Regions from separate parts of the Bradyrhizobium algeriense genome, predicted to be linked through region 1. Evidence: predicted binding sites of a transcription regulator. Region 1 holds the regulator's gene; the other holds the start of a gene.
What was found. The regulator PhoB, encoded in region 1, activates phosphate uptake and scavenging genes when phosphate is short. The targets are predictions, from matches to a motif close to TGTCATNNANCTGTCAT.

Region 1 (7,896 bases):
GCCAGACCAAGAACGCGATCGGTTATGTCGAATATGCCTACGCCAAGCAGAACAAGCTGACCTATGCGGCGATGATCAACAAGGCCGGCAAGACCGTGCAGCCGACCATCGCAGCGTTCCAGGCGGCCGCCTCCAACGCCGACTGGGCCAAGGCGCCCGGCTACTACGTGATCCTTACCGACCAGCCCGGCGAAGCCTCCTGGCCGATCACCGCAGCGACCTTCATCCTGATGCACAAGGCTGCAACCGACAAGGCAGCGTCCCAGGAAGCCATCAAGTTCTTCAAATGGTCGTTCGAGAGGGGCGCCAAGATGGCCGAAGAACTCGACTACATCCCGATGCCGGAATCGGTCGTCAAGCTGATCGAAAAGACCTGGTCGGCCGAGATCAAGAGCTGATCGGGCCTGCGCCTCGCAACACGATCGCTCAACCCGGGGTGTCCGGGGTTGAGCACCCCTCTCGGGACAGGAGAGGCAAGAACAATGCGCGAGCCGAAAAAGCCGTGCACCGAAGTCCGGGTCATTGGGCTATAGTAAAGGGGATTGGGCGTGGCAGAAATGGCGGTTGATAGCGACGCAATGGAGGCTGCCGGACCTTATGATCGCGCAAGGGCTCTCAGCGCGTTCAAGCTCGGCGACGTCACCTTCTATTGGATCACGCGCGCCTGCGCGATCTCGGTTCTCCTCATCCTGGGCGGCATCATCATTTCGCTGATCGTCGGCGCTTGGCCCGCCATCCGCGAATATGGCGTAGCCTTCCTGTGGACGCAGCGCTGGGCGCCGTCGGCCGATCCGCCTGTTCTCGGCGCGCTCGGCCCGATCTACGGCACGCTGATCACCTCCGTGATCGCGATGATGATCGCCATTCCCGTCGGCCTCGGCATCGCGATTTTCCTCACCGAGATCTGCCCGATCTGGCTGCGCCGCCCCATTGGACTTGCGGTCGAGCTGCTCGCCGGCATTCCCTCGATCATCTACGGCATGTGGGGCTTCTTCATATTGGGCCCGTTCCTGGCCAACACCTTCCAGCCCTTCATGATCAGCGTGTTCGACGGCGTCCCCGTGCTGGGCACGATCTTCGCCGGTCCCCCGTCCTATCTCAGCCTGTTCAACGCCGCGCTGATCCTTGCGATCATGGTGCTGCCCTTCATCACCGCGATCTCGGTCGACGTCTTCAAGACGGTGCCGCCGGTGCTGAAGGAAGCCGCCTATGGCGTCGGCTGCACCACCTGGGAAGTCGTTCGCAACGTCGTCATCCCCTACACAAGGGTCGGCGTGATCGGCGGCATCATGCTGGCGCTTGGCCGCGCGCTCGGCGAGACGATGGCGGTCACCTTCATCATCGGCAATTCGTTCAAGATCCAGTCCTCGATCTTCGCGCCGGGCACCACGATCTCAGCCGCCATCGCGTCCGAATTCGCCGAGAGCGACGGGCTGCATCAATCCGGCCTGATCCTGCTTGGTCTCTTGCTGTTCGTTCTGACGTTCTTCGTGCTCGCAGCCGCGCGGCTGATGCTGATGCGGCTGGAAAAGAAGGCGGGGAACTAGCACCATGAACCCGATTTACGCATCCCGCCGCCGCAACAATATCATCATCAAGTTCCTGTGCCTGGGAGCTGCGCTGTTCGGCGTGACCTGGCTGGCGCTGATCCTGTTCACGCTGTTCTACAACGGCCTTGCCGGCTTGAATCTTGCCGTCTTCACCCAGGATACGCCGCCGCCGGGTTCGACCGATGGCGGCCTGCGCAACGCCATCATCGGCTCGATCATGATGACCGTGATCGGGGTCGGCATCGGCGCGCCGCTCGGCCTGTTCGCCGGCACGTACCTCGCCGAATACGGCAAGCACGACAGGCTCACCTCGGTGATCCGCTTCATCAACGACATCCTGCTGAGCGCGCCGTCGATCATTATCGGCCTGTTCATCTACGGCGCCATCGTGGTGCCGATGGGCGGCTTCTCGGCCTTTGCCGGCTGTCTGGCGCTCGCCGTGATCGTGATCCCCGTCGTGGTGCGCACCACCGAGGACATGCTGGGGCTGGTGCCCAATCCGCTGCGCGAGGCGGCCTCCGCGCTCGGCCTGCCGCGCTCGCTGGTGATCCGGCGGATCGCCTATCGTGCGGCCCGCTCAGGCCTGATCACCGGCGTGCTGCTCGCCACCGCCCGCGTCGCCGGTGAAACCGCGCCGCTGCTGTTCACCGCGCTTTCGAACCAGTTCTTCAGCCTGGACATGACCAAGACGATGGCCAACCTGCCGGTCACCATCAACAACTTCGTGCAGAGCCCCTATGTCTACTGGAAACAGCTCGCCTGGAGCGGGGCGCTCTTGATCACGCTCACCGTACTTGCCCTGAATATTGGCGCGCGCATTCTCGGCGCCGAGAGGACATCCAAATGACCGATCTCTCCGTATCCGTGAGTTCCGCGAGCGGGCCCGTTCCGCAGGTGGCGCTGCCCGAGGCCGCGCCCAAGGTGACCGCCCGCGGCCTGAACTTTTACTATGGCGACCATCACGCGCTGAAGAACATCAACCTGACGCTCGGCACCCACCGCGTCACCGCCTTCATCGGCCCGTCCGGCTGCGGCAAGTCCACGCTGCTGCGGATCTTCAACCGGATGTACGATCTCTATCCCGGCCAGAAGGCGACCGGGCAATTGATGCTCGACCAGACCAACATCCTCGACCCCAAGCTCGACCTCAATCTGCTGCGGGCCCGCGTCGGCATGGTGTTCCAGAAGCCGACGCCGTTCCCGATGACGATCTACGAAAACATCGCCTTCGGCATCCGCCTCTATGAGAAGATCTCCAAGTCCGAGATGGATGGCCGGGTCGAGAAGGCGCTGCGCGGCGGCGCGCTGTGGAACGAGGTCAAGGACAAGCTGAACGCCTCGGGCCTCTCGCTGTCCGGCGGCCAGCAGCAGCGGCTCTGCATCGCGCGCACGGTCGCGGTGCGGCCCGAGGTGATTTTGTTCGACGAGCCGTGCTCGGCGCTAGACCCGATCTCGACCGCCAAGATCGAGGAACTGATCCAGGAACTGGCGGAGGATTACACCATCGCCATCGTCACCCATAACATGCAGCAGGCGGCCCGCGTCTCGGACAAAACCGCCTTCATGTATCTCGGCGAGCTGATCGAGTTCGACGACACCAACAGGATTTTTACCTCGCCGAGCGATCGACGCACCCAGGACTACATCACCGGCCGGTTCGGTTGAGGAGATAACACATGGCTTCTGAACACACCGCCAAGGCATTTGACAGCGATCTTCAGGAATTGACCCGCCTGGTCGCCGAGATGGGCGGCCTGGTCGAGCGCATGATCACCGAATCCGTCGATGCGCTGATCCGCCGCGACGTCGCGCTCGGCAAGCGCGTTGTCGCTGCCGACGTTGAAATCGACCGCCTGCAGCATGCAATCGAGGAACGCGCGGTGCTGACCATCGCGCGGCGCCAGCCGATGGCGATCGACCTGCGCGAAATCGTCGGCGCCATGCGGGTTGCTACCGATCTGGAGCGGATCGGCGACCTCGCCAAGAACATGGGCAAGCGGGTCGCCGCGCTGGAGAACGATTTCCAGCCGCTGAAGCTGATCCGCGGCCTCGAGCACATGACCGATCTGGTGCAGTCGCAGGTCAAGTCGGTGCTGGATGCCTATGCGGCGCACGACCTGCCGGCGGCTATGGCGGTCTGGAAGGGCGACGAGGAAGTCGACGCCATCTGCACCTCGCTGTTCCGCGAACTCCTCACCTACATGATGGAGGATCCGCGCAACATCTCGTTCTGCATTCATTTGATGTTCTGCGCCAAGAACATCGAACGGATCGGCGACCACGCCACCAACATCGCCGAAACCGTATTCTACATGATCGAGGGACAGCAGATGCTCGACCAGCGCCCCAAGGGCGACATGACGACGTTTGCGACCACGATACCGAATAGCTGAGGGATACAAGAATGAGCGCGCGCATAATGGTGGTCGAGGACGAGGAAGCGCTGACCACGCTGTTGCGCTACAACCTCGATGCTGAAGGCTATGACGTCGAAACCGTCGCCCGCGGCGACGACGCCGATACGCGGCTGAAGGAGCGCGTGCCGGATCTCGTCGTGCTCGACTGGATGCTGCCGGGGCTGTCAGGCATCGAACTCTGCCGCCGCCTGCGCGCCCGGCCGGAGACCAAGCAATTGCCGATCATCATGCTCACGGCACGCGGCGAGGAGAGCGAGCGGGTGCGGGGCCTGGCGACCGGCGCCGACGATTACATCGTCAAGCCGTTCTCGGTGCCGGAGCTGCTGGCGCGGGTGAAGGGCCTGCTGCGGCGGGCAAGTCCCGAGCGGCTCGCCACCGTGCTCACCTATGGCGACATCGAACTCGACCGCGAAAAACGCCGCGTCGCGCGTTCGGGCCGCTCCATCGATCTCGGCCCGACCGAGTATCGCCTGCTGGAATTTTTTCTCGAGCATCCCGGCCGCGTCTTCAGCCGCGAGCAGTTGCTCGACAGCGTCTGGGGCCGCGACATCTATATCGACGAGCGCACCGTTGACGTCCATATCGGCCGCCTGCGCAAACTGCTCAACCCGGGCCGCGAACAGGACCCGATCCGCACCGTGCGCGGCGCGGGTTATGCGCTGGATGACAGGTTTGCGAAGGTGGAGTAGGGCGCGACCGAAGTCAGCCCCGCGCAAGAACGATATCGAAATTCAGAACGCGATGGTCTGCTCCATCTTCCGATGGAAGTGGCTCTGCAATCAGCAGATCGGGACGCAGCGCAGCGTTGAGCAGCCTGTCGCAGGCATTGAGCGGCTCGCCGGGAAAATACATCTGGGTGATCAGCCGCTCGAATCGGCCGTGAACTTCGAAGTGGATATGAGGCGGGCGCATCCAATCTGGACCTGCGGGATAAGCTCCAGGCTTGACGGTTTTGATCCGATAGACGCCGTCGCTATCAGATAGAATGCCGACGCAACCGACAAAGTGGGGATCGAGCGGCGCAGGATTTAGGTCGTTGGCATGCACGTAGCGGCCAAAGCTGTTGGCCTGCCAGATCGTGACGGGTACCCCGCGAACGGGTTCGCCGTCGAGATTGAGCACCCTCCCTGTGACCTCGATGATTTCTCCCTGCGCACACCCCTCGAAACCCTTGACCGAGGTCAGGTCGGCCTGTGAGGCCGGCGTCTGCCCGGTCGGGAAGTAGGGACCGAGAATCTGGTCCGGTGTCCGGTGCAGCCGCGTGCCCGTTGAGTTGTCCATGACCCCCTCAATCTTCTGGCGTAAAGCCGGAGGCCTGGACAATTGGGGCCCAACGGTCGAAATCGGATTTGATCAGTTGCGCAAATTCCTTCGGCGTTTGGCCGGCGGGATCTACGGAAAGCTTGGCCAAGGCCGTTTTGAAGGCGTCGGTGTTCACCACCGCGCGGATCGCCTCATTGAGGCGGTTCACCGTTCCGGCAGGCGTATTTGCCGGAACGAAGACGCCAAACCACTCGTTGGCTTCGAGCGCGGAATATCCGGCCTCCCGAACCGTCGGCACATCGAGAAGCAGCGGGGATCGTTGCGATCCAGTTGTCGCCAGTGCCCTTATGGCGCCGGATTGCACATGCGGCAGTGCAGTGCCGATTGGATAGATCGTAGCGGCGATTTGACCGCCGATCAGATCCTGAATGCCGCCGGGGCCGCCATAGGGCAGATGCACGAATTCGAACCTGCCCGCTTTGGCCAGGCTCACGCCGGTGAAGTGCAGCATCGACCCGGCCGCCGCCGTACCGTAGGTGGCTTGCTTGGGATTAGCCGCGCACCATTTCACGAAATCGGCCAGCGTCCTGACGTCGGCAGGCACCATCGGACCGATGGTGATCAGAAATGGAAAGGAGCAGACTGTGGTGACGGGAGCGAAATCCTTGAACGCATCATAGCCCAGCGACTTGTAGACGTGGGGAAATACGGCGAAGCTGGAGGCGGGCGTCAGGATCATCGCCGTGCCATCGGCCGGGCCGCTTTTCAGCGCGCCGAGCGCCAGACGCCCGCCGGCGCCGGGACGATTGTCGACGATGAATGAAAGTGATTGATCCTTCATTCCCTCAACGAGCCTCCTCGCAATCACGTCGATCGCGCCCCCCGCACCGAACCCCACCAGCATCCGCGAAGCTGTCTGGGCGCTCGCCATGCGGATCGCGTCGGGGACAATGGCGGCGAGGCCGCCCGCGCACGCCATCGATACGAATCTTCGCTTCGTGATCATGTGATCGTCCTTCTCCAGCGAATTTGTCCGGTCGGTCATCATCGAACCGCCGCCAACTCTGGTCGACCGGGGCATTATCTGGTAGACCGAAAATTGCGGCATCCCTGTAACCGCTGGGTTAAGCCCGAATGGACTGGTCGGATCGAATTGGCCGCCGCATCAAGTTGCGGGACCTTCATATTGTGATGGCGGTTGCCGACACCGGCAGCATGGCGAAGGCGGCTGCCAGGCTCAGAATTTCACATCCTGCCGTCTCCAAGGCGATATCCGAAATTGAAGGCACGCTCGGCGTGCGATTGTTCGATCGAGGCTCGCAGGGCGCCGAACTCACGGCCTATGGCGAGGTGTTGCTTCGATGCGGCATCAATGTCTTCGACGAGATGCAACAAGGCCTTCGCTCGCTCCAACATTTGTCCGATCCAAACTCGGGCGAGGTGAGGGTGGGATGCACCGACATCATTCTGCACAGCCTGGTGCCGGCTATCGTGCGGGAATTTTCCAAGGCACATCCCGGCGTTCAGCTTGACGTGAAGCTGACCAATCCGGGTGGACATCAAATTCAGGAACTGCGCGAGCGCAAAATTGATCTGCTGATTACGAGAGCCACGGGACAGCACGAGGACTTCCATTCCGAAGTCCTGTTCGATGAACCCTTTGTCTTCGTTGTGGGGGCGCAAAGTGAATTGGCGCGAAAGCGCCGAATTGACCTCACGGACATCATTAAGGGCAATTGGGTCCTGCCACCCTATGACAGCGCGCCAGGCGCGCTCGTTGGCGAGGTATTTCGAGCGAATGGCTTTTCGCCACCGAAGCCGTTGGTCAAAACGATAGCTATTCAGCTCACCGTGTCGCTTATTGCGAGCGGAGAATTTGTAGGAATTCTTCCCATGTCCGTCGCGGCATTAAGCGCGCATCAAGCCGCTTTGAGGGTTTTGCCGTTAAAATCGGCGGGCCCACGGATTTCGGCCGAAATCGTATTTTTGAAGAATCGAACGCTTGGCCCTGCGGTCGCGTCGTTTATCGATTGCACGCGGGAAGTCACGAAATCGCTTGTCCGCGTGCGGCGTTGATTGTTGAAACGGGCTGGCGCACCAGCCAAACCTGACCACGAACGTCTGTGGTTATGGGTCCCGGCTCAAGGCCGGGACGATAGCAACTACCTCGTCGGCTTCGGCTGCTGCCTGCGCCGGTCGGCAGCCGGCTGATACGCAACGCGCGAGTGATGCGCGCAATAGGGCAGGCCCGCGAGTGCCTTGCCGCCGCAGAAGAAAAATTCCGGGCTTGAGGGATCGCCGACCGGCCAGTGGCAGGTGGCTTCGTTCAGTTCGAGCAGCGACAGCCGCTGGCTCATAGGCACCACATTGTCGACGGCGATCGGATCGGGCTCCATCTCGACCTCGAAGGCATGCGCCAGCGCGGTGTTGCCGCGCGAGACCGGGCGCGACACCCGCATCATCTGCTGGGCCGGACGCGCCTTGCGCTGCCGCGGGGCGGCCGAGGAGGGGCTCTTGGCGCGGCCGGACAAGCCCAGCCGGTGCACTTTGCCGATCACTGCGTTTCGCGTCACATTTCCGAGTTCCGCGGCGATCTGGCTGGCCGATAATCCGGCTTCCCAGAGCTTTTTCAGCTGCTCGACGCGATCGTCGGACCAGGTCAATAC
Region 2 (7,896 bases), 3.7 Mb from region 1:
CCCGAGGCCGAAGGCGATGACGAAAATGAGCGCGAATACGATGCCGGGGACGGTGCGCGCGAATTCGAGGAGACGTCGGACGACGAACCGCAGCCATGGCGCAGGCGACGTGTTTTGCGCGGCGAAGAAATTCAGCACAAAGGCAATGACCGCGCCGGTCAGGGTGCCGACATAGCTGATGAGAATGGTCTCGCCGAGCATCTTGAGCCACTTCTGCCAGCCCCAGAACCATTCACCGAAATTGGTCCATACCCGCGTGCCGTCTTCCAGGGTAAGAATGCGGTCGAAATAGCTGATGAAGTTGCCGAAATAGCTGAAGAGCGTGCGCAGATTCACTTCCGCGCCGATCGCTGCGATAATCAACGCGGCGAAGAATGCCACCGCCGCCAAAGTCACCTTCAAACGCTTGCGCGCGACCGCCTTGCGATAGGTATCGTTGAGCACCGCAAGTTGCTGGTCTGGAAGGATGGATATGGCATTCGCCATCGGGATCACTGTGCCCAGGAGTTAAGTAGAACGAGCGTTAAGTAGAACGAGTGTTAAACAGAACGAGTGTTAAACAGAACGAGTGTTAAACAGAACGGGTGTCAGACAGAAAAAGGCCGGGTCGCTTGGACCCGGCCAGGCTCGTCTAGGTCTATTGATTAGGACGCCTTCTTTTTACGCAACGCATCGACGAACTTGATCAATTCGATAGTGCCATCCCAATCCTTCGTGGTGGCCGGATTGAAACCTTTCTTCTGGCCGTCGGACAGGCGGTCGAACGCCGCCTTGTCCTTGGTCGGCGCTTCGGTGAACGCCTTGGCAATCGCGGCCTTCAGATCGGCGGGTAAATCCGAATTATAGGCATAGGGTCCGTTGATGATCGGAGCCGATTTGTGGATGATCCGGAAATCGTCCTTCTTCATCGGCGAGCCGTCGGCATTCTTCAGCATGCCCTTGTGCAGCATCTGGGAGAGCGTCGAATCCTCGTCGTTGGTCCACTGGTTGGCGGCGACCTCGACGGTGCCCTGCGACAGCGCCAGCATGGCGTTCTCGTGGCTGCCGGTGAACACGACCTTGCCGAAATAGCCATCGGCGTCGGAAATGCCGAGCTTGTCGAGCTCGAAGCGCGGCACGTTGTTGCCCGACGTCGAATTCGGATCGACCAGGCCGAGGTTCTTGCCCTTCAACTGATCGATATTCTTGTAAGAGCTCGACGCCTTGACGAAGAACACGGAATAATAGCCGGTCGAACCGTCGGCATTGATGTCGTTGGCGAAGGCATCGGTCTTGACGCCGGTCAGCCGGGCGCGGGCGAACGACGCCGAGCCGTAGCTTGCGATATGGATGTTGCCGGCGCGCTGGCCTTCGATCACGGCGGCGTAGTCATTGGCGATGCGCAGTGTGACCTTGATGCCGAGCTCCTTCGACAAATAGGCCACGAAAGGCGTCCAACGCTCGGTCACGCCCGAAGCGTTTTCGGCCGGCACCACCGCAAAAGTCAGTTCCGGATATTTGCTCTTCCAGTCCTGCGCCGAGGCGGAAGCGGTAAACGCCAGCGCGACCGCGCCTGCAAGAACGATACGACGAGTGATCATGGTGAGCCCTCTTGTTGTGGTTACGCCTCTTCGCCGGTTGCAGGTTTGCAACCGGCTACCCTGTACCGAAGTGAAACTCAGGCTGCGGCGGCCGTGCCCAGTTCAGGCATCGCCGCACCGTCGGGTGCCTGCGCGGGTGCGGCACCCATGACGTCATCGGCTTCGAGATCGTAGAGTTCACGCGCGATACGATCGGTCAGCGTCTCAGGCGCGCCGTCGAACACCACGCGCCCGGCCGACATGCCGATCAGGCGGTCGCAATAGCTTCGCGCCAGGTCGAGTGAATGCAGGTTGCAGATCACGGTGATGCCGAAATGCTTGTTGATGCGCAGCAGTGCGTCCATCACGATCCGCGTGTTGCGCGGGTCGAGCGAAGCAATCGGCTCGTCGGCAAGGATAATGTCGGGCTCCTGCACCAGCGCGCGTGCGATCGCGACGCGTTGCTGCTGGCCGCCGGAAAGCTGGTCGGCGCGCTGGGCGGCGATACCAGCCATATCGAACTGCTCCAGCGCCGACATCGCCAGCGCCCTGTCCTCTTGGGGCCAAAGCTGCGTCAGCGAGCGCCAGGACGGAATTTCGGCCAGCCTTCCCATCAACACGTTGGTCAGGACGTCGAGCCGACCGACCAGATTGAACTGTTGAAAGATCATCGCCGAGCGCGCACGCCACTGCCGCAGATCCTTGCCGCGTAGCGCGGTCACGTCGACACCTTCGAAGAGGATGCGCCCTTCGGAAGGTTCAGCGAGGCGGTTGATCATCCGGAGCAGCGTCGACTTGCCGGCGCCGGAGCGGCCGATCACACCGACGAAGCTGCCGGGCTGAATCGAAAATGACGCGTTGTCCACCGCGGCTTTGGTGCCGAACCGACACGTCAAACCTTCCACCACCAGCATGCACTGCTCCAGAGTTCCAGTCGTAGAGCATCGCTAACGACTCGATCTTACAGTTGTGTGACACGAGTGCTGCGGTGCGGCGCTCGTCCACAGTCCCGGCCAGCGTCACGTATCCGTCATGATCCCGTCATCAAGCGCATCGAAGACGGGCGGCGCCAATGATCCTTTCCTCGATTGCTGATGGACCCACACCGATGGCCGGCGCCCTGCCCGATTTCCGCGAGCTCGATGTCGAGGCCTTTCTCGACAAGTACGAATCGGCCGAAGCATCCGTCCGTCAGCAATTCAACCAGAGTGCCGCATCGTGACCGAACTGTTCATTGAAGGTGGCCGGGCGCTGCTCGGCCATGAGATATCAGAAACCACGTTGCGGATTGCCGGCCGCGAGATCGTCGCCGTGGGCACGGACAACAGCCACAGCTCGCCCGGCATCGATGCCGGCGGCTTGCTGGTGCTGCCGGGCATCGTCGATCTGCATGGCGATGCCTTCGAGCGGCAGATGATGCCGCGGCCAGGCGTCGATTTTCCGATCGACGTCGCACTGATCGACAGCGACCGGCAGGCGGTCGGCAACGGCATCACGACCGTCTATCACGCCACGACCTGGTCGTGGGAGCCTGGCCTGCGCAGCGCGGACAATGCCAGGTGCTTGCTGGAGGCGATCGAGCAGATGCGGCCGCAGCTCGCCGCCGACACCCGCTTCCATTTGCGTCACGAGACCTACAATATCGACGCCGAAAGCGAAATCATCGACTGGCTGTCGGAAGGCCGCGTCGACCTGTTCGCATTCAACGACCACATGGACTCGACCGTCGCGAGCCTCGCCAAGCCGCTGAAGCGCAGCCGGATGGTTGAGCGCACGGGGCTCACCAATGAGGCGTTCGACCGCCTGGTGCAAAGCGTGGTCACCCGCGGCCACGACGTGCCGGCTTCGATCGCCCGGCTGGCGCAGGCCGCCCGCGCGGCTGATGTCCGGATGCTCTCGCATGACGATGAAAGCCCGGCGATGCGGCAAGCCTATCGTGCGCAGGGCGTTGCCATCGCCGAATTTCCGGTCAACGAGGAAACCGCCCGCGACGCTGCCGCAGCCTCTGACTTCATCGTGTTCGGCGCGCCCAATGTCGTGCGCGGCGGCAGCCACACCGGCTGGACCAAGGCCTCCGACATGGTCGCCAAGGGTCTGTGTTCGGTGCTGGCGTCGGATTATTACTACCCGGCGCCGCTGCTGGCGGCATTCCGGCTTGCGGCCGACGGTGTGCTGCCGCTGGCCGCGGCATGGCAACTGATCTCGTCAGCACCGGCGCGCGCCGCCGGCCTCGCCGATCGCGGCATGCTCGCCGCGGGACTGCGCGCCGACATCGTTCTGGTCGACGACACGGCGCCGCGGCGGCCACGAATCGTCGCGGTCGTTGCCGCGGGGCGCCTGGTGCATCTGACGGAGGCAAACCGTCTCGTCCGCTCGTCCGTCGCTTCCCGCAAGGCAGTTGCAGCCGCGTAAGACGGCCTTATTCTGGCGCGATGGCAAATTATCCCCGTTACGCGATCTATTACACCTCAGCGCAAGGCAGCGTGCTCGACCGGTTCGGTGCCTCGCTGCTCGGTTACGACGCCCATGGCGGCGACGAACTGCCCTTTCCGGATGGGCTCCCATTGGACTGGCGAGACCTGACGCAGGATCCCCGCAAATACGGCTTTCACGCCACGCTGAAGGCGCCGATGGCGCTGGCCGACGGCAAGGCCGAGGCACGGCTTGCCGCGGCATGCGAATTATTCGCCGATCTGGCCCGGCCCGTACCGGTGATCCAACCGGTGGTCGATTCGATCAGCGGTTTCATCGCGGTGATTCCGGCCGAACCGTCGGCAGAGCTCGAACTGCTCGCCGCCGAAGCGACGAAGGCATTCGATCCGTTCCGGGCTCCCCTCAGCCCGGAAGACCGTGCGCGGCGAAAGCCCGACAAGCTGACGGCGCGACAGCGCGACTATCTCGACCGCTGGGGCTACCCTTACGTCTTCGAGGAATTTCGATTCCATATGACGCTGACGGGACGGCTTCCCGCAGAACGGCGCGAGCATGTTGTGGCAATGCTGCGCGAGAGGTTTGCGGCAACGGGCATCGGGCCGCTCGCGATCGACGCGATTGCCCTATGCCGTCAGGAAACTCCGAACTCGCGGTTTCGGGTCATTGGCCGCTGGCCATTGCAGGAATGACGGGCCAGCGTACCAGAATCAAAATATCGAAAACAACCCCATGCAGTCGCCCGTGAAGAATCCTGATCTCAGGTTTGATTGATCGACGGCTCCGGGAAGAGTGCCGTCAGGATTTGGCGCAACAAGAGTGTGAGCCAGCGGATCAGACGGCGGAAGTTGTAGCCGACGGCGGCGAGGACGGCGTTGGCAGCGTCGCCGCGGCGGAACCAGAGATAGTTGCGACCCATGCGGTGCTCGGCCTTGAGATGGCCGATGACGGGCTCGACGGCGGACCTGCGGCGCAATTCGCGCTTGATCTTGGGCGTCACCCCACGCTTCTGGCCAGAGATGAAGACCCTGAACCTGTAGTCGGGCGGCGCATTGTGGCCGCGGTATCCCTTGTCCGCGAGGATGCGCGCGATGGTGCTGCCGACGAGCGCCTCCATGTCCGGGATCACGCTTGCCAGGGTGTGACCGTCGTAAGGGTTGCCGGGCAGCGCTTTCACATGGGCGACGAACTGGCCGCCCTTGCAGTGCTTGAGGGTGGTGGCGACGCTCACCTTGACGCCGAACTCGTAAGGCCGATGCGCCTTGCCTTTGCCGATGCATTCGACTTCCGGCGCGTGCAGGGAATAGATCTTCGGCCCGCGCTGATGCTGTTTCTGCTCGCGCACCCGCCGAGCCAGCGCCAGCAGCTTTGTAAACGCCGCTTCGAGCCCGCCGTCGCCCTCGATCTTGCGGGCGATGTCACGGATGACGCGGCCGAGATAGGTGCGCAGTTTCTTGAGCATCCGGTTGGCGCGCTTGAACTGCTTGGCGTGGGCATAGCGCTGATGCTGGATCAGCGCGAGCTTGCCCACCCGCGCATAGGATTGGCGCAAATCCACCCCGCGCAGCTTCGCCAGCCGCACCAATTTCTCGCGCGCCCGGTTCAGAAGCTTCGCATCGGTGGGGAACGTCACGTTTTTGGGCTGAACCGTGGTATCGACGATCACCCGTGACAGTTCGGATGGCTTGATCGCCTTGGTCCTGGTGGCAACCGACAGGCTTTCCTGGATCAGCGCAGCCAGCCGCTCCTCGCCCATGCGGCTTCGCCAGCGCGTCAGCGACGAGCGGTCGAACACCAGCCGGTGCTGGAAGAATTCCTCGCCGCAGAAGTATTGGTAATAGGGGTTCTCGACCCAACGCTCGCACAGCACCTCATCGGAGAGGTCATAGCTGTGCTTGAGGATCGCCAGCCCCGCCATCAATCGCGTCGGCAGCGGCGGCTGGCCGGGGCCGTCCGTGTAGACCTCGCCGAGGCGCCCTTCCAGGAACCCCCAATCCACCGTGCGCCCCAGCGTCACCAGTGGATGCTTCATGTCGATGATCTGATCGAGCCGGGACCGGAACAGATCCTGCTCACCCGTTTCTCGCCGTTCCCGTGGCCGCATCGCGCCCCCGCCAAATCATTCCCAGGCGAGAGAATCACGAATCAAGTTTGCAAGGAATCCCCTTCCGCACGCCAGGTTTCCGGCAAATTCGACTGCCCAAATGTCGCGTTTTCAGATTCCATATCAGTCACTTGGGAATTCTTCACCGACGACCATGCAAAGTAGGATTGGAGCACCAAATGGCCCGTCTTCACGGCCCAACCTGAGCTCATCCTGCCCTATCGCCGCTGGTTGTAGACGTCGAGGCAGACGGCGCCGAGCAGCACCAGCCCCTTGATCACCTGCTGGTAGTCGATGCCGATGCCGAGGATGGACATGCCGTTGTTCATGACCCCCATGATCATGGCCCCGATCACCGCGCCGCCGACCCGGCCGACGCCGCCATAGGCGGACGCGCCGCCGATAAAGCAGGCCGCGATGACGTCGAGCTCGAAGCCGGCTCCCGCCTTCGGCGTCGCCGTATTGAGCCGCGCGGCGAACACCAGTCCGGCCAATGCGGCCAGCACGCCCATGTTGACGAAGGTCAGAAACGTCAGCCGCTCGGTCTTGATGCCGGACAGGCTCGCGGCCCTGGCGTTGCCGCCGATGGCATAGATATGACGGCCAATCACGGTGCGGGTGGTGACGAAAGCGTAGAGCCCGATCAGCGCCGTCATGATCACCAGCACGTTGGGCAGGCCGCGGTGCGAGGCGATGAGACCTGCAAAGAACACGATCACGGCGAACAGCACCGCGCTCTTGGCGACGAAGAACCCAAAGGGCTCGACCTCGATACCGTGCGAGGCCTGCCGCGCCCGGTTCTTCGCGCTGGTATAGACCAAAGCCACCGCCAATACGGCCCCGATCAACAGCGATGTCGGATAAAGCGTGCCGGCGCCGGGAAACAGTTCGGGGATGAAGCCTGAGGACAGCTTCTGGAAGGTCGGCGGAAACGGCCCGACCGACTGGCCCGCCAGGATCGCGAGCGCAAGGCCCTTGAACACCAGCATGCCGGCGAGCGTGACGATAAAGGACGGGATCTTGAAATAGGCAACCCAATAGCCCTGGGCGGCGCCGATCAGCGCGCCGACGAGCAGGCAGGCGACGAAGGCCAGCGGATAGGCAATGTGATAGCGCACCATCAGCACCGCGGCGACGGCACCGACGAAGCCCGCGACCGAGCCAACCGACAGGTCGATATGGCCGGTGACAATGATCAGCAGCATGCCGAGCGCCATGATCACGATGTAGCTGTTCTGCAGCACCAGATTGGTCAGGTTCAGCGGCTGCAGCAGCGTGCCGTCGGTCATGACCTGGAAGAACAGCATGATCGCAAACAGCGACAGCAGCATGCCGTAATTGCGCAGATTGTTCTTGATGAAGCCGGTGTGCCCGGGCAGCGCAACCGCCTTGTCGGTCATGGCCGCAAATCTCCCTGAAGTACCTTCTTGTCCATTTCCTTGTTGCGCATGATGGCCCGCATGATCCTTTCCTGGGTGGCCTCGGCGGCCGCGAATTCTCCGACAAAGGCGCCGTCATTCATCACGCTGATGCGGTCGCAAACCCCGAGCAGTTCCGGCATCTCCGACGAGATCATCACCACCCCCTTGCCGGCCTCGGCAAGCTCGTTGATGATACAATAGATTTCGTACTTTGCCCCGACATCGATGCCGCGCGTAGGCTCGTCGAGGATCAATACTTTCGGATCGGTCATCAGCCATTTCGACAGCACGACTTTCTGCTGGTTGCCACCGGAGAGCTGGCCGGTCTCCTGATAGACATCGGAACACCTGATCCGCATCCGGTTGCGGTAATCGCTCGCAA

Region 2: the regulator PhoB is predicted to act here: its motif matches at 2,588-2,604, upstream of phnC (phosphonate ABC transporter ATP-binding protein).

The regions. Positions count from the first base shown of each region.
Region 1 covers NZ_JAZHRV010000001.1:7,756,569-7,764,464, forward strand. Annotated here, with positions in the region: gene pstS (phosphate ABC transporter substrate-binding protein PstS) at 1-398, shown strand, start outside; gene pstC (phosphate ABC transporter permease subunit PstC) at 549-1,547, shown strand; gene pstA (phosphate ABC transporter permease PstA) at 1,552-2,397, shown strand; gene pstB (phosphate ABC transporter ATP-binding protein PstB) at 2,394-3,215, shown strand; gene phoU (phosphate signaling complex protein PhoU) at 3,227-3,943, shown strand; gene phoB (phosphate regulon transcriptional regulator PhoB) at 3,955-4,656, shown strand; gene V1286_RS37190 (protocatechuate 3,4-dioxygenase) at 4,670-5,248, opposite strand; gene V1286_RS37195 (tripartite tricarboxylate transporter substrate-binding protein) at 5,256-6,275, opposite strand; gene V1286_RS37200 (LysR family transcriptional regulator) at 6,365-7,306, shown strand; gene V1286_RS37205 (GcrA family cell cycle regulator) at 7,393-7,896, opposite strand, start outside.
Region 2 covers NZ_JAZHRV010000001.1:4,098,170-4,106,065, forward strand. Annotated here, with positions in the region: gene phnE (phosphonate ABC transporter, permease protein PhnE) at 1-486, opposite strand, end outside; gene phnD (phosphonate ABC transporter substrate-binding protein) at 645-1,580, opposite strand; gene phnC (phosphonate ABC transporter ATP-binding protein) at 1,658-2,473, opposite strand; gene V1286_RS20000 (alpha-D-ribose 1-methylphosphonate 5-triphosphate diphosphatase) at 2,778-3,971, shown strand; gene V1286_RS20005 (DUF1045 domain-containing protein) at 3,992-4,681, shown strand; gene V1286_RS20010 (IS5 family transposase) at 4,750-6,093, opposite strand; gene mmsB (multiple monosaccharide ABC transporter permease) at 6,312-7,493, opposite strand; gene mmsA (multiple monosaccharide ABC transporter ATP-binding protein) at 7,490-7,896, opposite strand, start outside.